Regions from separate parts of the Staphylococcus coagulans genome, predicted to be linked through region 2. Evidence: a T-box and tRNA genes for the amino acid it is inferred to sense, from the RefSeq annotation. Region 2 holds a T-box; the other holds one or more tRNA genes.

Region 1 (12,684 bases), 130 kb from region 2:
ATTGATAACAACATCAACGACTTCTTTATGACCAGATACGACAACTTTAACCATGCCGCCACCAGCTGTTCCTTCAACTTGCTCTTCTTTTAATTTTTCTTGCTCTTCAGCCATTTTCTTTTGCATTTTTTGCATTTGTTTCATCATTTGTTGCATATTTCCGCCACCGCGCATAAATGTATCCTCCTTATTATTAAAACCATCATCAATTAAATAATCTTATCAAAGACGAGATGGTCCATCTATATTCATTTTATTAAAACAACAGAATAATCAATACTCTATCGTTTTACAGTATATACATATTCACGTAATGATACGCGTCCAAGAGTGAGTTCTTCTTAGATTCGTTTACAATTATACATACCTTTCAAAGCCTTGTCATGTTTATTCATCTATAACATGGACTGTGTCTTCTCCGAACAAGTTCTTGGCCGCTTCAACAACACTTGCTTGTTTTTCCGGCTTTGCAGACTCCTGTTGGCCATTCGAATGACTTCGTTTACGATTAGTAATGTAATCACTCCGCACTTGCATCCATTTATCAGCAGGTACACCTACCACAGATACAGGCTTGTTTATAATATCTTTTACGACATTTTCAATACTTTGTTTCTTTTCTTCGTCTTTTTTCAAAATTTCACAGTGTATTTCTTCATCGAACTTTACTAAAACTTTATCTTCGCTAGCTGCTACAGGTTCCGAATTTTGTAACAAACTGACGAGTGATTTCTGATTACGATCTTTCGCATATTGAATAACATCAGCCCAACGCTCTTTAATTAAAGCAATGTCTTCTTTGTTTGCTTTATCTAGAACTTTAGCAATTTGTTCCACCGAATAGGTCGAACTTGAATTACGACGCTTTGTGGGCTGTGGCTTAGGTTGTGATGTCGGCATACCAATATTTTGAGATTTTAACGTTTGTAATTCAGATTCTAGTGCTTCCATCCGTCTTATCATCGCATCTTGCTGCTCTGTTGGCGCATGGTTAACAACGACTTCTCCTGTTGCTCCAGCCTCTTTAATCATTTCGGAAAGTTTAACTAACAATACTTCTAAATGTACATTTTGATTCACGCTAAATCGAATTGACACTAATGTATCATTAATGACATCAATCATTTTATATAAAACTTCTAAGTCAAATCCAGCCAAGGCATCTAACGTCATCGACTGATTTGTTGTTTTAGCCATAATCGTGTCTCTTACAAAATAAATCATGTCATTGATTAAACGATTAACCTCTTTACCTTCACTAACAAATTGATGATAACGTTCAAACGCATCATGAACATGACCTTGTACAACATCTTGAAAGAGTGCATTTAGATCGGACTCATCTAGACTCCCTGTAACATCCAAAGCATCCTTCAAAGTTAATCGCTCATCACCGAAAGCAATCGCTTGATCCATAATACTTAAAGCATCTCTCATACCGCCTTCTGATACTTTAGCGATAAACTCAAGAGCTTCCCCATCGTAATCGAGCGCCTGTTGTTCGGCAACGTATCTCAAACGGTCTACAATTCGATCTGAATGAATGGCTTTAAAATCAAAACGTTGCGCCCTCGAAATAATTGTAGGTGGAATTTTATGCGGTTCTGTTGTAGCCAAAATAAAGATTGCATGTGCAGGAGGCTCTTCCAATGTTTTCAACAGTGCATTGAACGCGCCTGTTGTCAGCATATGGACCTCGTCAATAATGTACACTTTATATTTTGATTCACTCGGTGCATATTTGACTTTGTCTCGAATATTACGGATTTCATCTACGCCATTATTACTCGCGGCATCAATTTCGATGACATCTGAATTAGAACCTTGTGTGATGCCTTTGCATGTCGCACATTCATTACAGGGTTCTCCATCTTCTCTCACTTCACAATTGATGGCTTTAGCAAAAATTTTTGCAATACTCGTTTTTCCTGTACCACGCGGACCACTAAAGATATAAGCGTGGGATTGTTTCCCTTTTGCAATTGCATTTTTTAAGGTTTTGGTCACATGTTCTTGCCCGACTACATCATCAAAACTTTGCGGACGAAACATACGGTATAATGCTTGATAATCCACTTTGGCACCTCCGAACTAACAATGACTTCATTATATCATGTTCAATCTCGTTTGTATGGCGCAAAGTTACTTCAAAAATTCTGATGGATAGATCACTGTTCCATTGGGTAAATCTGCTAAAGCATCCCACAAAAATTTCACATGTAGCTCAGTTTCACCCATTTGAGGCGGCAAATAGATATCATAATTTCCAGCAACTTCATAGCCTAATTTTTCATAGTAAGTCCCATCGCCTAAAACGAGAATCGTTGTATATTCTTCAGAAAGTGCACGTTCTTCCAAAGCTTGAACGAGGGCTTTCCCCAATCCTTTATTACGATATGCCTTTACAACTGCGAGCGGTGCGAGTGCAAGCGCAGTATAGGTCTTGTCTTCGTTTTGAATTTTGACCTCTGTACACATCGCATGTCCAATCAATGTGCCATCTTCTGTTTTGGCGATAACTTCCAACTCAAAATGATAGTTGGGTGACATACGTAAACGTTTCACCCATTCATGCTCACGATGCGTTGAATGCGGTACATCCTTAAAAGCTTCAGCAATCATTTCATAAGAGGGTTCATAGTCAGTTTCTGTTGGTGTACTAATAAATACGGACATCCGTTAACCTCCTTACATTATTCATATATAAAAAAAGAGCAACTCTTCAAAAGTTACTCACACATCTATTAATCGAAAATACAATTTTAAAAATAATAATGCCGTGCACCTTTGTGTAGAATACGCATCACAAACGTTACCAGAGTCGACAGCTAAATCTCGGCTACCCTACGGCACATATGAGAATCCACTTAATGCTGCTTCCGTCAGGACCTGACATGGTTCATGGGTTCATATTGCATAGGACCGAAATCTTCAAACACCTCGTGCTCTGGGCAGACTTCACAAATACATATCCGCGACAAAGGAATTCGACCTCGCATAAAGCGGATTTCGAGAATAGGGAACCGCTACCTCCCCGCTTAGCACGGCATATTTAATAATACTATACCTTTTAATAAAAATGCAAGCAGAGTATCTAGATTCATGTATCAAAATTGATTCATATATATTGATGCATTGTTACATGGGTGTTTGCCTTCTAAAAAACAACAGGCTTAAAAATATGTTTCACGTGACACGTTGTCTCTGCTCACTCATCAGTTGATGATTTAAAAACTTTTTACATATATTTAAAATCGTATTTGCTCCAGCAGTTTTAAAAGCCCATGCTATACAAGTTGTATATCTTTATAACGCAATCAAAGCGCAACCGCGCGTCATCCAAAAGATAATGGAAAATCTCTACTCATAAGCGCACCAATGATACGCCTCATTTTTAAATACAAAAAAGCCAAACATTCAACCGCATTGAGTGTTTGGCTTTTATATCTATTAGTCTTGGATTTTACTTATAATGGCGGAGGAAGAGGGATTCGAACCCCCGCGAGCCGTTAAGCCCCTGTCGGTTTTCAAGACCGATCCCTTCAGCCAGACTTGGGTATTCCTCCGTGTAACGAGCACATAAATATATTATTATAGCTCGTTCACATTGTCAACAAGAATTTTACAAAAATGATACAAAACTTTTTTCATTAATATCATTAATATATTGATGGACTGAAGCAGCCACTTCACGCCCTTCTTTGATTGCCCAAACGACTAAACTTTGACCTCTTCGTGCATCACCAGCTGCAAAGTATTTCGCTTGATTTGTCTGATAATCCTTAGTATCAGCCACTATTTTTTGTCGTTCTACTTTCAAATTTAAGGCATGTGCAAGCCGAGGTTCTACACCTTCAAAACCAATCGCAAGTAACACAAGATTCGCAGGGATAAAAATTTCTCGATCATCACCTACGATTGTACCGTCAGCTCTATCTTGTTGGACTTGCGCGTATATACCGCGCACATTTCCGTTTCCATCCAAATCAAAGCGCATCGTTTGAATACCATATGCACGGGGTTCTTGACCATATTTTGCTTCATACTCTTGGTGCGCATAATCTTTTTTCAATACAGGTTGCTCTAATGGCCAACTGTAATTCATTTCAAAACGTTCTGGTTTTCGAGCTTTACGGTTAAATTGAACAATAGATTCACAGCCATCTCGTAATGCAGTTGCGACACAGTCGGCACCTGTGTCTCCATCACCGATGACGACTACCTTTTTCCCTTTTGCTGTAATCGTTTGTGTATCCAACTCGCCTAATAAAAGTTGTGTTTGTTCAGTTAAATAGTCCATTGCGAAGTGAATACCTTGTTCCATACGTCCTTCTAGTGGTAAGTCACGTGCTTTTTCAGCACCTGTACAAACAACAATGGCATCATATTGTTGATCCAATTCACTTTTAGTAATGTCTTTTCCAACTTCCACATTACATTTAAATGTGATACCCGCTTCTTCTAACAAACGAACGCGTCGAAATACGACCTTTTTATCTAGTTTCATATTAGGGATACCATAAGTCAGCAAGCCGCCGGGTCTCGCATTTTTTTCATAAACGACTACGGTATATCCTAATGCGTTGAGCTCTTCAGCGGCAGCTAACCCAGCCGGGCCGCTTCCGATGATCGCAATTTTTTCATCTCGTCGTTGTTCTGGTTGACGTGCTTTGACCCATCCTTGCTCAAACGCTTCATCAATGATTGTTCTTTCAATACCTTTAATAGCGACAGATTCGCGATTAATCTTCATTACACATGATGCTTCACAAGGTGCAGGGCAAACGTACCCTGTAAAGTCAGGAAAATTATTTGTTTCTGATAAACGCGCATAAGCATTTTTAAAGTCACCGCGGTATGTGAGATCATTCCACTCAGGTACATAGTTCCCGAGTGGACAACCAACAGTTTCACGTCCTACGAGTTCACCGACCTGACAGAATGGCGTACCACAATCCATGCAACGCGCCCCTTGCTGTTGTGCCTCTCCTTTTGTAAAACGTGATTGATATGCTTCATAGTTTTCAATACGTGTTGTTAAAGGAACTTCCGCGAGCTTTTGTTTGTGATATTTCATAAAACCTTTAAATTCACCCATAGTTAGCCTCCTTTAGTACACTGGAATACGTTCTTCTTGCGTAGTTTCTTCTATAGATCCATTATCATTGAAAGCAGCTAATAGCGCTTCATCCTGTGAAGTCGTCCGTTGCTGATGATAGTGAATTTTTTGCACCATTTTCTTATAATCTTTAGGAATTACTTTTACACATGCTTTTAATTTCGCATCAAAATCAGATAAAATGGCAGCCGCTTTTTGACTGTCTGTATATTTCAAGTGACGTTGAATCATCGCTTTTAGCATTTCTTTCTCTTCCTCATCCACAACTTCATCAAAATCAAGTGAATCCAATTGATTTTGTGCTTTGAAAGTAGCAACATCTGATGGGAAAATGTAACTCACGCCACCACTCATACCTTGACCAAAGTTTTTACCCACATCACCTAAAATGACCACACGGCCTCCTGTCATATATTCAAGACCATGGTCTCCTACACCTTCGACGACAACGTGGACACCACTATTACGAATGCAAAAACGTTCGCCCGCGCGACCATTAATATAAGCTTCTCCTTGCGTCGCACCGTAAAAACAAACGTTACCTACAATAATTTCATTTTCACGTGCAACATTCGGTGCATCGATGACAATCTTACCACCTGATAGCCCTTTACCTACATAGTCATTTGCATCTCCAGTATGTTGAAGTGTCAAACCTTTCGGCATCCATGCCCCTAAACTTTGACCACCATGTCCTGTCGTTTTTGCAACAATGGCATCCTCTGGCAAACCTTTCAAACCGTAATTCCGCGTAATTTCACTACCTGTGATCACGCCCACATTACGTTGTTCATTTACAATTTCAAATTGTCCGACAAAGTGTGTTCCTGCTTCAATATATGGTTTTGCGGCTGGCAACAACTGGTTCAAGTCAAAACCATGTTCTAATCCATGCTGTTGTTCAATCACTTTTGTACGTGTACCTTCATTTTGATGAAGTAAAGTTTCTAATTTCATCTCTCTTGCTTTAGGATGATGATAAGCGACAGAAGAACGTTTGAGTAAGTCTGTACGTCCAACCAGTTCATCCACTGTTCGAACACCTAATTCAGCCATGATTTCTCTTAATTCTTCGGCCACAAACCGCATATAATTAACCACATATTGCGCTTTACCAGTATAAAGCTTACGTAAATCACCATTTTGTGTCGCAATACCTACTGGGCAAGTATCTTTGTGACATACACGCATCATGATGCATCCTAGGACGACCAATGGCGCTGTCGCAAATCCAAACTCTTCAGCACCAAGCATACAAGCATAGGCGACATCTCGTCCTGTTAATAACTTTCCATCTGTTTCTAAACGGACACGTGATCGTAAATCATTCAACATGAGGGTTTGATGTGTTTCAGCAAGACCTAGCTCCCACGGCAATCCCGCGTGTTGAATACTCGTTTTCGGCGAAGCACCTGTTCCGCCATCAAAACCACTGATGACAATTTTATCAGCAAATGCTTTTGCCACACCGGCCGCAATTGTTCCGACCCCAGATTTAGAAACCAATTTAACTGTAATATCCGCATCACGATTAACATTTTTCAAATCATGAATTAACTGTGCAAGATCTTCTATAGAATAGATATCATGATGAGGGGGTGGTGATATCAAACCGATTCCCGGTGTCGAACCTCGAACTTCTGCAATCCACGGATAAACTTTACTGCCTGGTAGCTGGCCCCCTTCCCCTGGTTTAGCACCTTGCGCAACTTTAATTTGAATCTCTTTCGCATGTTGTAAATAATGGCTCGTCACCCCAAAACGGCCTGAGGCAACCTGTTTAATCGCACTTTTGTAATCGCGGCCATCTTCTCTCTCTTCGTAACGTGAGCGTGCTTCTCCTCCTTCACCACTATTACTTTTTCCGCCCAATTGATTCATGGCTTCTGCAAGCGTTTGGTGGGCTTCTTGAGAGATAGAACCATAACTCATTGCACCTGTTTTAAAGCGTTTAACAATTTCGTCGACCGCTTCCACCTGTTCAATATCAATTGATTGTTGCGCTTTAAATGTGAATAAATCACGAATGTGACTACTTGTTTGTTCATTCGCCACTTTAGAAAAAGCTTTAAATTGTGCATAGTCATTCTCGCGACAAGCATGTTGTAACAATCGTATTGTTGTCGGATTAAATGTATGATGTTGTCCTTGTTGGCGCCATTGGAAAGTGCTTCCTGGGTCAAGCGTTTGACCTTCCACCGTTTGACGCGCTTTATTTTCTGCATCTAAAGTTTCAATTGAAATACCTGATAATTTCGAAGTTGTCCCCGTAAAATATCGATCAACCAGTCTCTCAGATAACCCTACTGCCTCGAATATTTGTGCCCCTTGGTAACTTTGTACCGTTGAGATTCCCATTTTAGCCATCACTTTAATCAGACCTTCAGACAGTACCGCATTATAACGTGCTACATTTTCAGCAACAGTGCCCTCAAGACGTCCTTGGGTCGTTAAATCAGCAACCGTATGTTGTGCTAAATAAGGCACTACTGCATTCGCACCATATCCAACTAAACAAGCGAGGTGATGTACCTCACGCGTTTCCCCAGAACTCACCACTAAGCTGGTCTGCATTCGTAAGTTTTCACGAATGAGGCGTTGATGTATAGCACTTAAAGCCAATAAGGCAGGCATTGCAAAAGTATCACTTTGACGAACATCACTGTCATCTAATACAATTACTGTCGCCCCGCGTCTTACTTCTTGAACCACATGATCCCCTAACGCTTCTAATGCCGTCTCTAGACCCTCTGTATATCCGGTAGAAAGATAGGATGTTTTTAGTGTTTTAGCAACTTCATCCAATTGCGCATGTGTTAACACAGGATGCTTTAACTGAACGCGTTGTAACGCCTCTGGACTAGGATTCAACAAGTTTCCTTCTCCACCTAAATAACTGAGCTCACTTGTAACAATTTTTTCTCTATAAGCATCTATCGGCGGATTTGTCACTTGCGCAAATAACTGTTTGAAGTAATTGAAGAGTGACTCGGGCCGATGATTTAACACGGCTAAAGGGGCATCGTAACCCATCGCGCCGATAGGATCTTTACCACCTGACACTAATTCCGTTAAATATTTATCTAGTTCTTCTTTTGTATAGCCATATCGCTTTTGCATCGCGAAAGCTTCGTCTGTTGATAATTTATCGTCTTGATAAGGAATTGTTTCCAAATTAAGGTTAAGTTGGTGTGTTTCAAGCCATTCTTGGTACGGATATTGTTGTGCGATTGTTGTTTTCAGTTCATAGTTTTCAATCACTTTATGTTGATTAAAATCGACTAAAAGTAATTTTCCTGGGTTCAACTGTCCTTTAAATGCTACGTCTGCTTCATCTACATCAACGACACCGACTTCCGAAGAAAATACAATTTCGTTCTGCTTTGTAATCGTATAGCGACCCGGACGCAAACCATTTCTATCTGTAAGTGCCCCTAGCTTGTCGCCATCGCAAAACGAAATCATAGTTGGACCATCCCAAGGTTCCATTAAATAGCTATAAAATTCATAAAAGGCCCGAACTTTCGGATCATTGCTTTTGTTATATAGCCAAGGTTCCGGAATGAGTAGCATGGCTGCTTGCTCAGGTGGCATCGCTAAACTTAAAAATTCAAGCGCATTATCAACAATTGCCGAGTCGCTTCCTGTTTCATCAAGTATCTCTTCCACTTTCTCATGTTCTTCGCCAAAAATAGTCTCGATTAAACGACGTTGACGTGCACGCATCCAATTCACATTTCCTCTAATTGTATTGATTTCACCATTATGCATAAGCAAGCGATTCGGATGGGCGCGTTCCCAACTTGGAAAAGTATTCGTACTGAAACGGGAATGTACTGAACCAAACTTGGATACATAGTCTTGTTGTTGTAAATCGATATAAAGACGTTTAATTTGATCTGAACGTAACCATCCTTTATAAACGATTGTTCGACGGGATAAGCTTGTAAAATAAAGGCCCAATCCCTGTTCATGACTATATTTTTCAATCTGTTTGCGAGAAAGATATAAGGCACGCTCGAAATTTTGAGCCTTCTGGTTTGAGACAAAGATTTGCTGAATGGCTGGCATCGTATCCGCTACGCGTGTAGCCAAGCATGTTATATCAACAGGCACTTCACGATAGCCCAACACTTGCAACCCTTCGCTTTCAAATATGGATGCAAGTGCTGACGCGTGTGGAGTGTCAGAAATCAAGTCTCGTGAAAACATCATTCCAACAGCATAGGCGCCCTCTTTAGGAAGTGAAAATGATGTCACTTGGTTAAAATATTGATATGGAATCTCAGTCATAATGCCCGCGCCATCCCCAGTAATACCATCTGCGCTAATTCCTCCACGATGATCTAAGCGGCGTAACATTTCTAAAGATTTTTCAACAATAGCATGTGAACGTTCATTATTCATGTTGGCATAAAACCCAATACCACATGCATCGTGCTCTTCGCGACTGTCATAGAGTCCAATTTTTGTATAGTTAGAATTATTAGACATTTCTGACACCTCTCTTTAATAGTATTCTAACTATAGCGGAATCCTATTCATCACATCAATATATACTTGAGATGAAATCTATCTCATTTTGAGATAATATAAAAATGAAGGGGGAATATTTATGGAGCTTAAACAGTTGAAATACTTTGTAGAAGTGGCTAAGCGTGAACATATTTCAGAAGCGGCACTCGAACTCAATGTTGCACAATCAGCAATTAGCCGACATATGCACAACCTAGAAGTCGAGTTAGGAACTTCGCTTTTTTATCGTAGTGGCCGCAACATTTTCTTAACGACTGAGGGGAAACAATTATTAAAACATGCGCAATCGATACTTGAGCAAGTGGATCACACATTATCTCAATTTCAAACACAAGTTCAACAAAAGCAAAGCGTTTTTACAATTGGCTATGTCAATGGTTCAATTGGCCAAATTTTACCACAAGTGTTACAAACCATCGAAACAGAACTGGCTTTATCACTTGTACCTACCTTATTAGATGAAGAAACAACTTTACCCTCCTTGCAATCACAAGATATCGACTTAGCCCTGACAACAGCAACCTTTCATGATAATACACTAGAAAGCCTTCCCCTTTTTGAAGAAACATACGTGCTTTATGGGGGTACAAACGCTCCTATCATGAACGTTCCTAATCCACCGCTCAGCTATATACTCAAACAATCTTTGTACATACACGAGCCTTTGCCTACTGACCTAAAATTATATTTAACAACACATGCTGAGACACCCGTACATATCATTAATAATCCGCAATTTGCACGATTTATTTTACAAAATCAAAAAGGCTTTGTACTTGCACCTGCTTTCATCAACTTATATAGTCAAAATCAACAGTGGAAAAAAATTTCATTGTCACATACAGATATCAAAAAAACATTTCACCTTGTATATCGACGAGATTTACAAAAACCATTATTAAATGAGGTCATTAAAATTATAATGACCCATACACAACAACGTTCGATTTATCACTAAGGAGACTTATTATGAAACAAAAACGTCATTTATGGAATTACTTTATCGCGATTTGTATTATTCTCGCGTTATTGGCAATTCTCTTCACTCGAGTGAACACCTCTTTTTATCGGATACCGATTGGAGAAGTCGTTCATGTCGACCAACATCACAGCGAAAAATCTGTTGATGATCAACATAATCGAGACACTAAATATCATGATGTCCTGAAAATTAAAGTTTTAAATACATCTAAAAAGGATCAAATTGTACACGTCGATCACCTATATAACGCTTCTCAAACCGAAGCACAGGCTTACCAAGTGGGCGATAAAGTACTACTCCATATAGATAAAGCAGGTAAAGATAACTTTATTATCGAAAAGAAACGCGATACTGTAATTGTCACAATTGTAAGCTTCTTTCTCATTGCACTAATCATTGTGGGGCACCGCATTGGCTTGCAATCGATTATTTCATTATTGATTAATTCTGTTGCGATTTTACTAGCCATTAGCCTGTATCACGCAAATACGAATCTCAATTTGTTTCTATTGATGTCCGGAGCTATAGTTATAGCAACCACCTTAACGCTTTGGCTCGTCATCGGTTGGTCTATGCGTACCGTTGTCACCATTCTTAGTACATTGTTAGGCACCTTTATTTGTATATTTATCGCATGGTCTGTTATTTCACTCACAAATAGCCAAGGGATTAAATATGAAACCATGAGCTTTTTGACAATTCAACCTAAAACAGTCTTTTTAACCTCTGTTATGGTAGGGACTTTAGGCGCAGTTATGGACGTGGCTATTACAATATCTAGTGGTATGTATGAAGTGCTACAACGGGCGCCTCATATTTCAACTGAGCGTTGGGTTTTGGCCGGCCGTAATATCGGACAGGATATCATGGGAACAATGACAAATATTTTATTATTTTCTTATCTCGCAGGTAGCCTCCCAATGCTCTTACTTTATTTAAAAAATGGGAATACCCTCACCTATAGTATTTCTATGAACTGGTCTTTAGAAGTTTCACGTGCCATTACAGGCGGTATAGGTATCGTCTTAACAATTCCATTAACAATCCTACTCATGCAAGTATGGTTGAAATGGTTAGGAGGCAAGCATCAATGAACGCAATTGTGATATTAAGTTTAATTTTACTCATACTGATGCTCGTTTTTGGAGGCCGCAGTGGCATCGTTTCGTTTTTAACACTGTTTTTAAATTTTATTGTACTTTTCATTGCGATATTATTTATCGTATTTCGCGCGCCAATTTATTTAGTCACGTTTGTCTTTTGTATCATCATCGCTGTGATTAATCTTTTTCTACTTAACAAGTTCAATATAAAGACACTTGCAGCGTTCATTTCTAGTATCGTGACGACTTTATTAATGATTGCTGCGATTTATCTCTCCGTTCACTGGGGCCATTTACAAGGTTTTACGCAAGAAGAGCAAGACGAAACCTATGTCTTTTCATTGAATATTGGGATTGATATGGAGCAGTTTATGATTTTTACAGTCATTCTCGCCGTCATTGCTGCAGTGATTGACTTAGCCATTACCATCAGCTCGCCTGTTTTTGAGTTACACGAAGCGAACCCTTCATTGACAAGGCGTGAACTCTTCCAATCAGGCATGCGTGTAGGACGTGAAATATTAGCCACTTCAGCGAATACGATTTATCTCGCATTACTCGGTGGCTCAATGACAATCGTCTTTTGGTTTTTCAATTTACACTATAGTTTCGGTCATCTGATTAATGCGAAATTATTTGCACAAGAACTAGTAACTATCGTATTAGGCGGTATTGCCATAGCCGTTTGTATTCCAATCACTTCTATTATTACTGCATGGTTAGTGAAGCAATATCACCACTAAATCATCCTTATACAATTTCAAAAGCGTAAAGCAACAGGTTCGAGGCTGGGACATCATTCCCGGTCTCGCCTTTTCTTGTTTGAGTATATATTGAGTTAAACCTTCTCCCTCTAAAAAAGCGCGTTTAGAATGCTACTTATGCCCAGGTTCATGCCTTTTAACCGCTCAATTATTAATCGAAGCGCGTTTCGGGTAAAACTT
Region 2 (12,684 bases):
ATGAAAGTGAGCCATTTTAAAACTTTATCAGAAAGCTGTACACGAGAAATCATCAAAAGTGGTGTAATACGTAAAAGTAAAGTGACAATTCCCGAACCTATAATCGCCAATAAGATATAAAGCGTCATCGGTCAATCACCATCCCTATTGCCGCAGTGATCGTAGACGCGAATAAAATTGCTAAATAGGAAGACATGACCATACTTAGCGATAGCATCATAACAATGACAATAAGCATCAATAACAAATAAGTACGCATCTTTGACTTGGTGATACCTTCAAATTGTGCAATCGTTAAAAATACAAACATCGCTATAATGGCATAATCTAAACCAAATGCATCTGGATTTTTAAAAAAGTTTCCAAGTAACGCCCCTAAAATAGAGACAAAAATCCAAAATAAGTAGGCTGTTAAATTTAGTCCATACATCCAATTGCGCGTTATGGTAAGATCTTTTGAATGAGGCGTAATGGCCACAGCAAAAGTCTCATCAGTGAGTAGCGCGCCTACCCCCACTCTATGAAGTAAGCTTTCCTGCTTAAAATTATTTGCTAATGTCATACTCAATAGGAACATGCGACTATTTACGATTAACGTTGTCAGTACAATAATCCAAACTGGTGTATGAACAACCATTAAAGCGACAATAATAAACTGAGCAGCTCCGGCATAAACAAGCATCGATAACATTACGATTTCGAGTAAACCAAAACCAGAAGCAACACCGACCACACCAAAGGAAAATCCTATCCCTGCATAGCCTAACAAAGTTGGAATACATTCTTGTACGCCTTGCTTAAAAGTTGTATGCGACACCATGACACATCCCTTCTAAAAAAATTAATCTTATTATAATACAAGATTATCAAATTCTCTATTAGGTTAGTCTAACGTCATAGTGTCCGAAGTCTAACGATTGTATTAAAAAGGCTTAACAAAGGTGCTTAAAAAAATAAAATTTTCAGACTTTTTAACTGTTGTAAAAGTAGTTATAATATCATTTTATCTATTTACATGCTCAAAAATAGAGCGAGACAGAAACCATTTTGATTTCGTTGTCCCGCTCTAGCAAATATAAAGACGTATATCTTAAACGCTAACTCTAATTTTATATCATTAATAAAACGATAATCTTAATTATTCTTCTACAACTGTTTCAAGGTTAAGTTCGATTTTAACATTTTTACCTATAAAGACACCGCCTGTTTCTAAAGGTGCATTATAAGTAAGGCCGTAGTCTTCGCGGTTAAGTTCACCTTTTAACGTAAACCCAGCATTTGTATCGCCACTTAGAGGGTTTTTACCTGAACCATTGACATAAAGCTCAAATTCCTCATTTTGAGTATGGCCTTTAAACGTCACTTCAACTTGTGCTTTGTAGTGATCTCCCGCTGGCTCAATCGTTTTTGTTGTAAACTTAATTTCTGGGTATTGTTTTGCATCAAAAAAGTCTTCGCTTTGCAAATGGTCATCTCGATCTCTTACATACGTATCGATAGAGTTCACTTGAATTGTTCCTTTTGCTTGTAAAGATGTCGGCTCGTCTAAATCGCCTTCAATCTCAAATTGATAGTCATGAAATTGACCTTTCAATGTATTAACCATCATATGTTGAATTGCAAATCCCACGTGACTATGTGCTGGATCAACTTTAAAATGTGCCATTAAAATACCTCCTTAAAAAATACGCATCTCTAGAATATTTACCCTAAAGATGCGTATTCAATCATGTTATATTTACTTTGGCTCAATCACAGTTTGACCGCCCATGAATGGCACTAACGCTTCTGGTACAGTAATCGTACCGTCTTCATTTTGGTAGTTTTCAACAATAGCCGCAAATGTACGACCTACTGCTAGACCAGAACCGTTCAATGTATGAACATATTCAGGTTTTGCATCTTTATCACGTTTAAAACGGATATTAGCACGACGCGCTTGGAAGTCTGTACAGTTTGAACAAGAGCTAATTTCTTTGTAGTCGTTGTAACTTGGTAGCCAAACCTCTAAATCATATGTTTTACTAGCACCAAAACCAATATCTCCTGTACATAAAATGACACGACGATAAGGTAATTGAAGCGCTTCAAGAATCGCTTCAGCATTAGTCGTCATTTCTTCCAAAGCATTCCATGAGTCTTCTGGCTTTTCAATTCTAACCATCTCTACTTTATTGAACTGATGCAAACGAATGAGTCCACGAGTGTCACGTCCGGCAGAACCCGCTTCACTTCTAAAACATGCAGATTGGCCTGTGAATTTTTCAGGTAAGACACCCGGCTGGATAATTTCATCTCTATAATAATTTGTCAATGGCACTTCTGCTGTTGGAATCGTATAAAGACCTTCTTTTTCTACTTTAAATAAATCTTCTTCAAATTTTGGTAATTGTCCTGTACCATACATCGCTTTAGCATTTACAAGTTGAGGTACCATCATTTCTGAATAACCATGTTGTGTCGTATGCATCGTAATCATAAAGTTCATTAAAGCACGTTCTAATTTTGCGCCATCATTTGTTAAATAGACAAAGCGTGCGCCTGATACGCGTGCTGCACGGTCAAAGTCAGCCATTTTTAAAGTTTCTACAAGATCCCAATGGGGTTTCGCTTCAAAGTTAAATTCACGTGGTGTGCCCCATTTTTTCAACTCAACATTTTCACTGTCATCTTTACCTTCAGGGACATCATCATGAATTAGGTTAGGAATGCGAGAAAGTTTGTCTTTTAAAGTATCGTCAACTTCTTTAAGTTGTGCATCAATCGCTTTAATTTTCTCCCCTACTTCACGTTGTGCTTTAATCGCATCATCTGCATTTTCTTTGCTTCGTTTTTTTTCTGCGATTTGTTGTGATGCTTTATTACGCTCTGCTTTTAAATCTTCTGTTTGTTGAATCAAGTCACGACGTTGCTGATCTAATGTCAAAACCTCTTCCACAACAGCAGGATCCATACCTCTTAAAGCAATTTTCTCTTTCACTTTTTCCTTCTCACTTCTAAATAATTTAATGTCTAACATATGCCAACTTCCTTTCACAAGTTTTTTAAAATTTAAGATGAGGAAACATCACGAAAATAAAAAAACCACATCCCCAACACAAGGGACGTGGTTTTGACGCGTTGCCACCCTATTTAACAGACACCATCATATGGTCTGCACTCTTACAAAAGTTAACGGTTTGACCCGAATTGTTTACATACGTGGATAGATTTCATATAGTGCTGTACATTTGTTTTCACCAACCACAAACTCTCTTATTCCATTCCTATATTACTTATTCCACAAACAATGTACTCTATTAATTTACATTTAATATATCAAAGAAAATTTTGAATAGCAAGCTTAATTCTGATATGCCACATTTTGTAAATAATTTGCTACATTTTCAATATCTCGATGGAATTGACGATCTTCCTTGATTGAAGGGACAATTTTTCGTAAAGCCGTAAACTTTTCATGTGTTTTAGGTGATAATTGAGACACATTTTTAAATTCTACGGCTTGAAGCGCAATAATTGCTTCAATTGCGATAACACGACGTACATTTTCTAATATTTGATAACCATGGCGTGAGGCGATCGTTCCCATGGATACATGGTCTTCTTGGTTAGCCGAAGATGGGATAGAATCGACACTCGCTGGATGGGCTAATGTTTTATTCTCTGATACTAGGCTGGCTGCAGCATACTGCATAATCATTGCGCCACTTTGTAGACCTGGCTCAGGACTTAAGAAAGGGGGGAGCCCACCGTTCAATTGTGGATTAACTAATCGTTCAAGACGTCTTTCAGATACATTACCGAGTTCGCTTGTTCCAATTTTTAAAAAGTCGAGTGCAAATGCGACAGGTTGACCGTGAAAGTTACCCCCAGAAATCACGCGGGTTTCATCATTTTCATCAAAGATGAGCGGATTATCATTCGCTGCATTCATTTCAAATTCTAATTTTTCACGTACGTAATTGAAGACTTGAAAGCTGGCCCCATGAATTTGAGGAATACAACGTAATGTATAAGGATCTTGGACACGAATTTCCCCTTGGCGTGTAGTCAATTGGGAGCCTTCCAACCAGTCTAACATCCGTCCTGCTACCGCGACTTGCTCTTCGAAATTACGCACTCTATGTACCGCTTCATGATAAGCATCTGTAATACCATTCAAAGCTTGATGTGTTAAAGCAGCTACCCATTCTGCTTGATAAGCAAGACTCTCTGTCTCAATGAATGTAATCACACCTTGTGCAGTCATAGCTTGTGTTCCATTTATCAATGCTAAGCCTTCTTTAGCTTGAAGTGCCAAAGGATTGCGGTCAAGACGTTTTAAGACATCCGAGCTGTCTAAAACCTCACCTTGGTATTCGACTTTGCCTTCTCCGATTAAAGCTAAAGCGAGATGAGACAATGGCGCTAAATCACCCGATGCGCCTAAAGAACCTTGTTGCGGAATCACTGGAATGATTCGATTATTAATAAAAAAGACAAGCTGATCAACTAGGTCAGTTGTGACACCAGAATGACCTTTCAATAAAGTATTAAGACGTAAGACCATCATCACTAAAGCGACACGTTGCGCAAAAGGTTGACCGATCCCACAAGCATGTGAACGAATCAGATTGACTTGTAATTCATTATATTTTTGTTGATCAATTAATACGTCACTGAATAACCCAAAGCCTGTCGTAATCCCGTACACTGTTTCCTTATTTTCAATAATGCGCTCCACAATCGCACGGCTTCTTTTGACACGCTCACGTGCCTCTTCACTAATTTCAATTTGATCCCCAGTAGCTAGAAATTGGCGAATCACTTCAATTGTGAGTTGATCCCCATTTAGACGTAAAGTCATCATTATCCACCCCTATCATATATTAGCCTTTGATGCGCATCGGACATCTTTTTGCTCGTCTACTCACTTTTGATGCTGTCCCATCCCCATCACACTTAATAATCAGTATAGGATTCTTAAATCGCTTAAACAATAGTTTTCATAATATTCGTAACATGGTATTAAATTAATCTTTTAACGTGTTAAACAAATAAGAAGAGACTTAATTATTCTCTTTTAGTACAAGGTCGAACCGAAGACGAAATTCATTTGAGTGAAAGCGATATATTAATTCTATTCAGCATTTTGAGCTCAAAATGATAAAAATATCTAAAGGCTAACCGCATGACATCAGCCTTTCCTATTGCCGGTAAGCATGACCGCATTCTAGAAGCTTTGAATTGGTATTGACGAAAGGACAAACCAGGTATAATATATCTTGTTGTAATAATGGAATTTCCAGATAGGAGGGTCACAAACGTGAAAACATTGTCAGCTGTCAGCATACCTAAACGTAAGCGTGACACGCATAAAGGAGACTACGGTCGTATACTCTTAATTGGTGGCAATGCCAATCTTGGTGGTGCGATTATGATTGCAGCACGTGCGTGTGTTTACAGTGGTGGTGGATTAATTACAGTCGCAACTCATCCAACAAATCATGTTGCACTTCATTCGCGCTGTCCAGAGGCGATGGTCATAGATATTAATGATACGAAAAAACTGACAAAGATGATTGAAGTTTCAGATTGTATTTTAATTGGTCCAGGTTTGGGTCTTGATTTTAAAGGCAATAATGCGATGACATTCCTTTTACAAAATATTCAACCCCACCATACGCTCATTGTGGATGGCGATGCGATATCAATTGTAAGTAAATTAAAACCTGAAATTCCAGCTTGCAATGTCATCTACACACCACATCAGAAAGAGTGGGAGCGTTTGAGTGGCATTCCAATAGAAGAACAAACTTATGAACGAAATCGAGAAGCCGTCGATCGTCTTGGGGGCACAGTTGTCCTAAAGAAACATGGAACAGAAATTTTCTTTAAAGACGAAGAATATCAATTACAAATTGGCAACCCTGCGATGGCGACAGGCGGAATGGGGGATACCCTTGCTGGAATGATAACAAGCTTTGTAGGTCAATTTGACAATCTTGTTGATGCAATTACCAGTGCCACATACACACATAGTTATATAGGAGAAAAACTTTCTCAGGAGATGTATGTTGTACCCCCTTCAAGAATGATTGACGAAATTCCTTATGCAATGAAACAATTGGAAGATTAAAATATCATTCTTCGTTAATGCATGAAGCGGTCGAAATCCTTTGATGCTGTTTTCATGACTCTGTTCAATTAAAAAAGAAGCGGCGGTGATTCCCAATAGAATCATCGTCGCTTCTTAATTTATCTCATTTTATTCATCTTCATTTTCAATATCTTCATTAACACGATCCATAAAATCTTGTCTTAACGTTTCTCGTTCTTCTGTGTCGTTGTCGCTCACTTCAGGCGCTTCTGTATGAATTGTAGCACCAGGTACATCGTCTTCAATAACAGTCTCTGTCTCTGATTCTAGTTCATCATTTTCCGCTTCAAGATTTTCTGGTTCTTTTTTCACTTTAGCCACTGTAGATACAAACTGTTCATCATCTAGGCGAATTAAACGTACACCTTGAGCCATACGTCCATTCACTGAAATATCGCTCACTTCCATACGAATAATCACACCTTGGTTTGTAACAACCATTAAATCTTCATCACCTTCAACCGTTGCAATACATACGAGTTGACCGTTTCGCTCTGTCAATTTGGCCGTTTTAACACCCATACCACCACGGTTAGACAAACGGTACTCTTCAATAGAGGTACGTTTACCGTAACCTTTTTCAGTGACTACTAAAATCTCATCATGACTTTCCTCATTCGTAACGCCTAAGCCAATAACCTCGTCACCATCGCGAAGCTTAATCCCTTTGACGCCCGCTGCGATACGACTCATGGAACGTACATCTGTTTCTTTAAAGCGGATAAGAGAAGCATCAGCTGTACCAATAAGAATATGTTTTTCGCCATCAGTTAAACGTACAGCTACTAACTCATCATCATCTCTAAATTTAATCGCAATCTTACCATTACGGTTGATACGGTTAAAGTTACTCAATGCAGAACGTTTAATCAAACCTTTTTTTGTTACAAATACAAGGAAGTCTTCTTCAGACTCTAAATCTTTAACAGCTATCATTGTGCTGATATTTTCGTCACTTTCAAGTTCTATCGCATTCACAATAGGAATACCTTTAGACTGACGTGAGAGTTCTGGCACTTCATAACCTTTGAGTTTGTAGACCCGACCTTTATTCGTAAAGAACAAGATATGGTCGTGCGTACTCGTTGTAACCAACTGACTCACAAAATCATCTTCTAACGTATTCATACCTTGTACACCACGACCACCACGATTTTGTGAGCGATATGTTGATGCCGGTAAACGTTTGATATAGTTATTGTGACTCAATGTAATAACGATTTGTTCTTCTGGAATAAGATCTTCATCTTCAAGTTGATCTATACCGCCAAGTTGAATTTCAGTACGTCTGTCATCACCATATTTTTCTTTAATTTCGGTAAGCTCTTCACGAACAAGTGCTAATAACTTTTCTTCATCTGCTAAGATTGCTTCTAATTCTTCAATATAAGCAAGAAGTTCGTTATATTCGTTTTCAATTTTATCTCGTTCTAAGCCTGTCAGACGTCTTAAACGCATATCAAGAATTGCTTGGGCTTGACGTTCAGAAAGTTCAAAACGTGATTGCAAGCTTTCCATTGCCACCTTATCTGTTTCAGATTCTCGAATAATTGTAATAATCTCATCGATATGATCTAGTGCAATTCTTAAACCTTCTAGTATATGCGCACGGTCTTTTGCTTTACGTAAGTTATAAGCTGTGCGACGACGAACTACTTCTTTTTGGTGCTCTAAATAGTGATACAACGCTTGTTTCAAATTAATTAATTTCGGTCTACCGTTAACGAGCGCAATCATATTGACACCAAATGAAGTTTGAAGGGGCGTTTGTTTATACAAGTTGTTCAATATCACACTTGCATTCGCATCTTTACGAATATCAATAACGATACGAACCCCTGTACGTAAACTCGTTTCATCACGTAAATCTGTAATGCCTTCAATTTTTTTATCGCGTACTAATTCAGCAATTTTTTCAATCATACGTGCTTTATTGACTTGGAATGGAATTTCCGTCACAACGATACGTTCACGGCCTCCACCACGTGATTCAATTTCAGCTTTAGCTCTCATAATAATAGAGCCACGGCCTGTTTCATACGCACGTCGAATACCACTTTTGCCTAGAATTAAGCCTGCCGTTGGGAAGTCTGGGCCTTGAATATTTTCCATTAATTCATTAATGGTAATGTCTGGATTATGACTTAAACTTAGGACACCATCAATGACTTCGCGCATATTGTGTGGTGGGATATTCGTTGCCATACCTACCGCAATCCCTGAAGCCCCGTTAACCAGTAAATTTGGGAAACGTGACGGTAACACACTTGGTTCGCGTTCATTTCCGTCATAGTTATCAATAAAATCAATCGTATCTTTATTAATATCACGTAACAGTTCTAAGGCAAGTTTTGTCATACGCGCTTCAGTGTAACGCATTGCTGCTGCGCCGTCACCATCCATAGAACCAAAGTTACCTTGTCCATCTACAAGTGGATAACGATAGCTGAAATCCTGTGCCATACGGACCATTGCTTCATAAATAGAAGAGTCCCCATGTGGATGATATTTACCCATTACATCCCCTACGATACGGGCAGATTTTTTATACGGTTTGTCTGGCGTCATACCTTGCTCATTGAGGCCGTATAAAATACGACGATGTACAGGTTTTAAACCATCTCTGACATCTGGCAAAGCACGAGACACAATAACACTCATGGCATAATCCAAAAACGATTCTCGCATCTCTTTGCTGATATTACGTTCATTAATTCTTGATTCAGGTGTTTCAGCCATCAAGATATCCTCCTTCTCATTTTCCAATTCTCATTCTAGAAATCTAGGTTGGCATATACGGCATTATCTTCAATGAACTGACGACGATTTTCGACGACATCGCCCATCAACATTTCAAATGTCTGATCCGCTTCGATTGCATCATCTAAAGTCACTTGAAGCATTGCACGGTTTTCAGGATTCATTGTTGTTTCCCATAGTTGGTCTGCATTCATTTCCCCTAAACCTTTATAACGTGCAATTGACCATTTTGGCGTTGGATTAAGTCTTTCTTTTAATTTATCCAATTCACGGTCATTAAAGACATAATATTTTTGTTTCCCCTGTGTTAACTTGTACAATGGTGGTTGTGCGATATAAACATAACCAGCTTCAATAAGTGGGCGCATAAAACGATAAAAGAACGTCAATAAAAGCGTCCGAATATGTGCACCGTCGACATCCGCATCAGTCATAATGACAATCTTATGGTAACGGGCTTTTGAAATATCGAACTCTCCGCCGATACCTGTTCCAAATGCAGTGACCATTTGACGAATTTCGTTGTTATTCAAAATCTTATCTAAACGTGCTTTTTCAACGTTTAAAATTTTCCCTCTTAAAGGTAATATTGCTTGCGTACGTGAGTCTCGACCTGATTTTGTAGACCCCCCGGCAGAGTCACCCTCTACTAAGAAAATCTCACTTTCAGATGGATCTTTACTTGAGCAGTCTGCTAACTTACCTGGCAAGCTTGAAATATCAAGCGCAGACTTACGACGTGTGACTTCACGCGCTTTTTTCGCAGCGATACGTGCACGAGAAGCCATAATCCCTTTTTCGATGATAATTCGTCCAATTTGTGGATGCTCGTATAAGAAACGTTCAAAAAGCTCTGAGAATACGCGATCAACAATTTGACGAACCTCAGAGTTGCCTAATTTTGTTTTTGTTTGTCCTTCAAACTGAGGGTCTCCATGCTTGATGGAAACGATAGCAGTTAAACCTTCTCGCGTATCTTCACCTGACAAGCGTTCTTTCTCATCTTTGATTAACTTATTTTGAGATCCATAATTATTTAACACTCTCGTTAACGCACGTTTAAAGCCATCTTCATGCGTCCCACCTTCATATGTGTGGATATTATTTGCGTAAGTCAGTAAATTTGTCGCAAAACCACTGTTATATTGAATAGCGATTTCGACTTCAATGTCATCGCGTGTCTCATGAACATAAATAGGTTCTTCATGTAATGGCTCTTTATTCTCGTTTATAAGCTCGACATACGACTTTATTCCACCTTCATAGTGGTAACTATCCTCACGAATTTCTTCTTCGTCACGCTCGTCTCTGAGCGTAATACGGATACCTTTATTTAAAAAGGCTAATTCACGAATACGTTTTTGCAAAGTTTCATAGTTATACACTGTCGTTTCTTGGAATATCGTTTCATCTGCCTTAAAACGAATAACCGTTCCTGTTTGATCTGTATCACCAATTTGTTTCAAATCAAATGCAGGTACACCCATGTGGTAGGCTTGATGGTGAATACGTCCATTTCTATGAACGTAAACTTCTAACGTCTCACTTAATGCATTTACAACAGATGAACCTACACCGTGTAAACCACCTGAAACTTTATAGCCACCGCCGCCAAATTTCCCACCAGCGTGTAATACAGTTAAAATAACTTCTACAGCAGGACGTCCCATTTTTTCTTGAATATCGACAGGAATACCGCGTCCATTATCTGTAACTTTAATCCAATTGTCTTTTTCGATGATCACTTCAATATCATCCGCATATCCTGCAAGTGCTTCATCAATACTGTTATCGACAATTTCCCAAACAAGATGATGTAGACCACGTTCTGAAGTAGAACCAATATACATACCTGGTCGCTTACGTACCGCTTCAAGTCCTTCTAAAACTTGAATCTGACTCGCACCATAATTTTCCGAGTTGTTCACATCAGCCAATGCTTCCCACCTTCACTTTCTTCCTACTGCTTAATATTTCCTTGTGCAATTTGATATATCTTCGCGTTTTTCATAATTTCATGATCAATACCATCTACCGAAGTGGTTGTCACAAATGTTTGAACTTTATGCTGAATTGTACTTAAAAGATGCGTTTGACGTGCATCATCTAGTTCACTTAAAACGTCATCAAGTAATAAAATGGGGTATTCCCCCACTTCTTGATTCATTAATTCAATTTCTGCTAACTTAATCGAAAGCGCCGTTGTCCGTTGTTGACCTTGAGAGCCATAAATTTGTGCGTCCATGCCATTCACTTGAAAAGCTAAATCATCACGGTGTGGTCCATGTAAACTCACACCGCGCTCGATTTCACGATTCAGTTGACTTTGAAGGTCTTCAAATACTTTTTGAATTAAGACTGCCTCTGTTTGCGAGGTGTCTTCCATTTTGATACTAGGTAAATATTTTAATGTCAAAGCTTCGCGACCATTCGTAATACCTGAATGAATGGGCTCTGCTAAAGTTTCTAGCTCTGCAATAAATTGTGCTCGCCGTTGTGTTACTTTCACTGCATATTCAGCAAATTGCTGATTCAGTACTTCTAACATCGTCGTATCTTTCGTCTGTTTCATTTGCAACTGTTTTAAATAGTGATTGCGTTGTTTCAAAATACGTTGATATTGCGATAAATCATTTAAATATAAGTTTGAAATTTGCCCAAGTTCCATATCGATAAAACGTCTTCTCACTTGTGGTGCACCTTTGACAATATTTAAGTCTTCAGGCGCAAAAAGGACCACATTCAAATGGCCTATATACTGCGTCAAACGACTTTGCTCTAAATGATTGACTTTTACCTTTTTACCTTTTTTCGTGATAAACATTGTGAGCGGCATCGTACCGTGGCGAAAACTGAGCTCACCCTCTATTTTAGCATACTCAGTATTAAAACGAATTAATTCCCTATCATTCGTTGTACGATGACTCTTCGCCAAGGCTAAGGTGTAAATAGATTCCAACAGATTGGTTTTTCCTTGTGCATTTTCACCAATTAAAATATTGACTTCAGGATGACATTGAAGCAATATCTCTTCGTAATTTCGATAGTTTTCTAATTGGAGTGTTTTAAGTTTCATTGCTCACCGAATTTGATGATATATGAACCTACTTCAGGAATTTCTATACGGTCCCCGTCATGTAACTTTTTGCCACGACGCGATTCATGCTCGCCATTCAAGAAAACATCATATTCACTTAAAAACCACTTCGCTTGTCCTCCTGATTCAATGATGCCTTCATAGTTTAAAAATTGTCCTAAAGTGAGTTCACCATCAACAATTACTTCCTCAGCCAATTTAATCACTCCATTCATATTTGCTCACCTATATATTATACCGTTTTATCGCAAAAATTTCATGTACAGAAGGCAATTTTCGAGTAAAAGTTTCATGTGGAACAAATGATGAATGACCAATCATGCGTTAGGACTTTTGATCCTTAATCACTTGATCAACTTTAGATTTAATCGTGTCAAAATCCTTAGTATCTTCTATTGGTTCACCGTTGATATACAACGATGGCACTTGTGGCACTTTATACTTTTTAGCTAAGTGATTATCGTTTTGCGCTTTTTTAGCGATTTCTCCATTTTTGTCTCGATATGCCGAAGTAATCTTTTCTAATTGTTTAGGTGACAAGTCTAATTTTTTTAGTTGTTGTTGAATAAAATTATCTGTTAACCAATGTTTTGTAGTCACGTCATCTTTATTCGACGGTTGACCTTGATATAAAAGTTTGTGAAACGCCCAATATTGGTTCGGTGCATACTGATTTACTGCTAATGCA

Evidence for each region. The T-box of region 2 lies ahead of serS (serine--tRNA ligase). A T-box ahead of a tRNA ligase gene usually reads a tRNA of that ligase, here a tRNA-Ser.
Region 1: it encodes a tRNA-Ser, which carries the amino acid that the T-box ahead of serS (serine--tRNA ligase) is inferred to sense. The anticodon was not compared.

The regions. Positions count from the first base shown of each region.
Region 1 covers NZ_CP092966.1:2,383,994-2,396,677, forward strand. The annotation lists gene KM149_RS11490 (YbaB/EbfC family nucleoid-associated protein) at 1-174, opposite strand, end outside; gene dnaX (DNA polymerase III subunit gamma/tau) at 388-2,076, opposite strand; gene KM149_RS11500 (GNAT family N-acetyltransferase) at 2,143-2,676, opposite strand; RNA gene ffs (signal recognition particle sRNA large type) at 2,778-3,047, opposite strand; tRNA gene KM149_RS11510 (tRNA-Ser) at 3,474-3,566, opposite strand; gene KM149_RS11515 (glutamate synthase subunit beta) at 3,623-5,098, opposite strand; gene gltB (glutamate synthase large subunit) at 5,111-9,613, opposite strand; gene gltC (glutamate biosynthesis transcriptional regulator GltC) at 9,735-10,613, shown strand; gene KM149_RS11530 (YibE/F family protein) at 10,625-11,731, shown strand; gene KM149_RS11535 (YibE/F family protein) at 11,728-12,483, shown strand.
Region 2 covers NZ_CP092966.1:32,110-44,793, reverse strand. The annotation lists gene KM149_RS00220 (AzlD domain-containing protein) at 1-128, opposite strand, end outside; gene KM149_RS00215 (AzlC family ABC transporter permease) at 125-820, opposite strand; gene KM149_RS00210 (YceI family protein) at 1,139-1,666, opposite strand; gene serS (serine--tRNA ligase) at 1,739-3,019, opposite strand; T-box leader at 3,098-3,297, opposite strand; gene hutH (histidine ammonia-lyase) at 3,344-4,846, opposite strand; gene KM149_RS00195 (NAD(P)H-hydrate dehydratase) at 5,276-6,118, shown strand; gene gyrA (DNA gyrase subunit A) at 6,248-8,878, opposite strand; gene gyrB (DNA topoisomerase (ATP-hydrolyzing) subunit B) at 8,914-10,836, opposite strand; gene recF (DNA replication/repair protein RecF) at 10,860-11,975, opposite strand; gene yaaA (S4 domain-containing protein YaaA) at 11,972-12,211, opposite strand; gene KM149_RS00170 (DsbA family protein) at 12,321-12,684, opposite strand, start outside.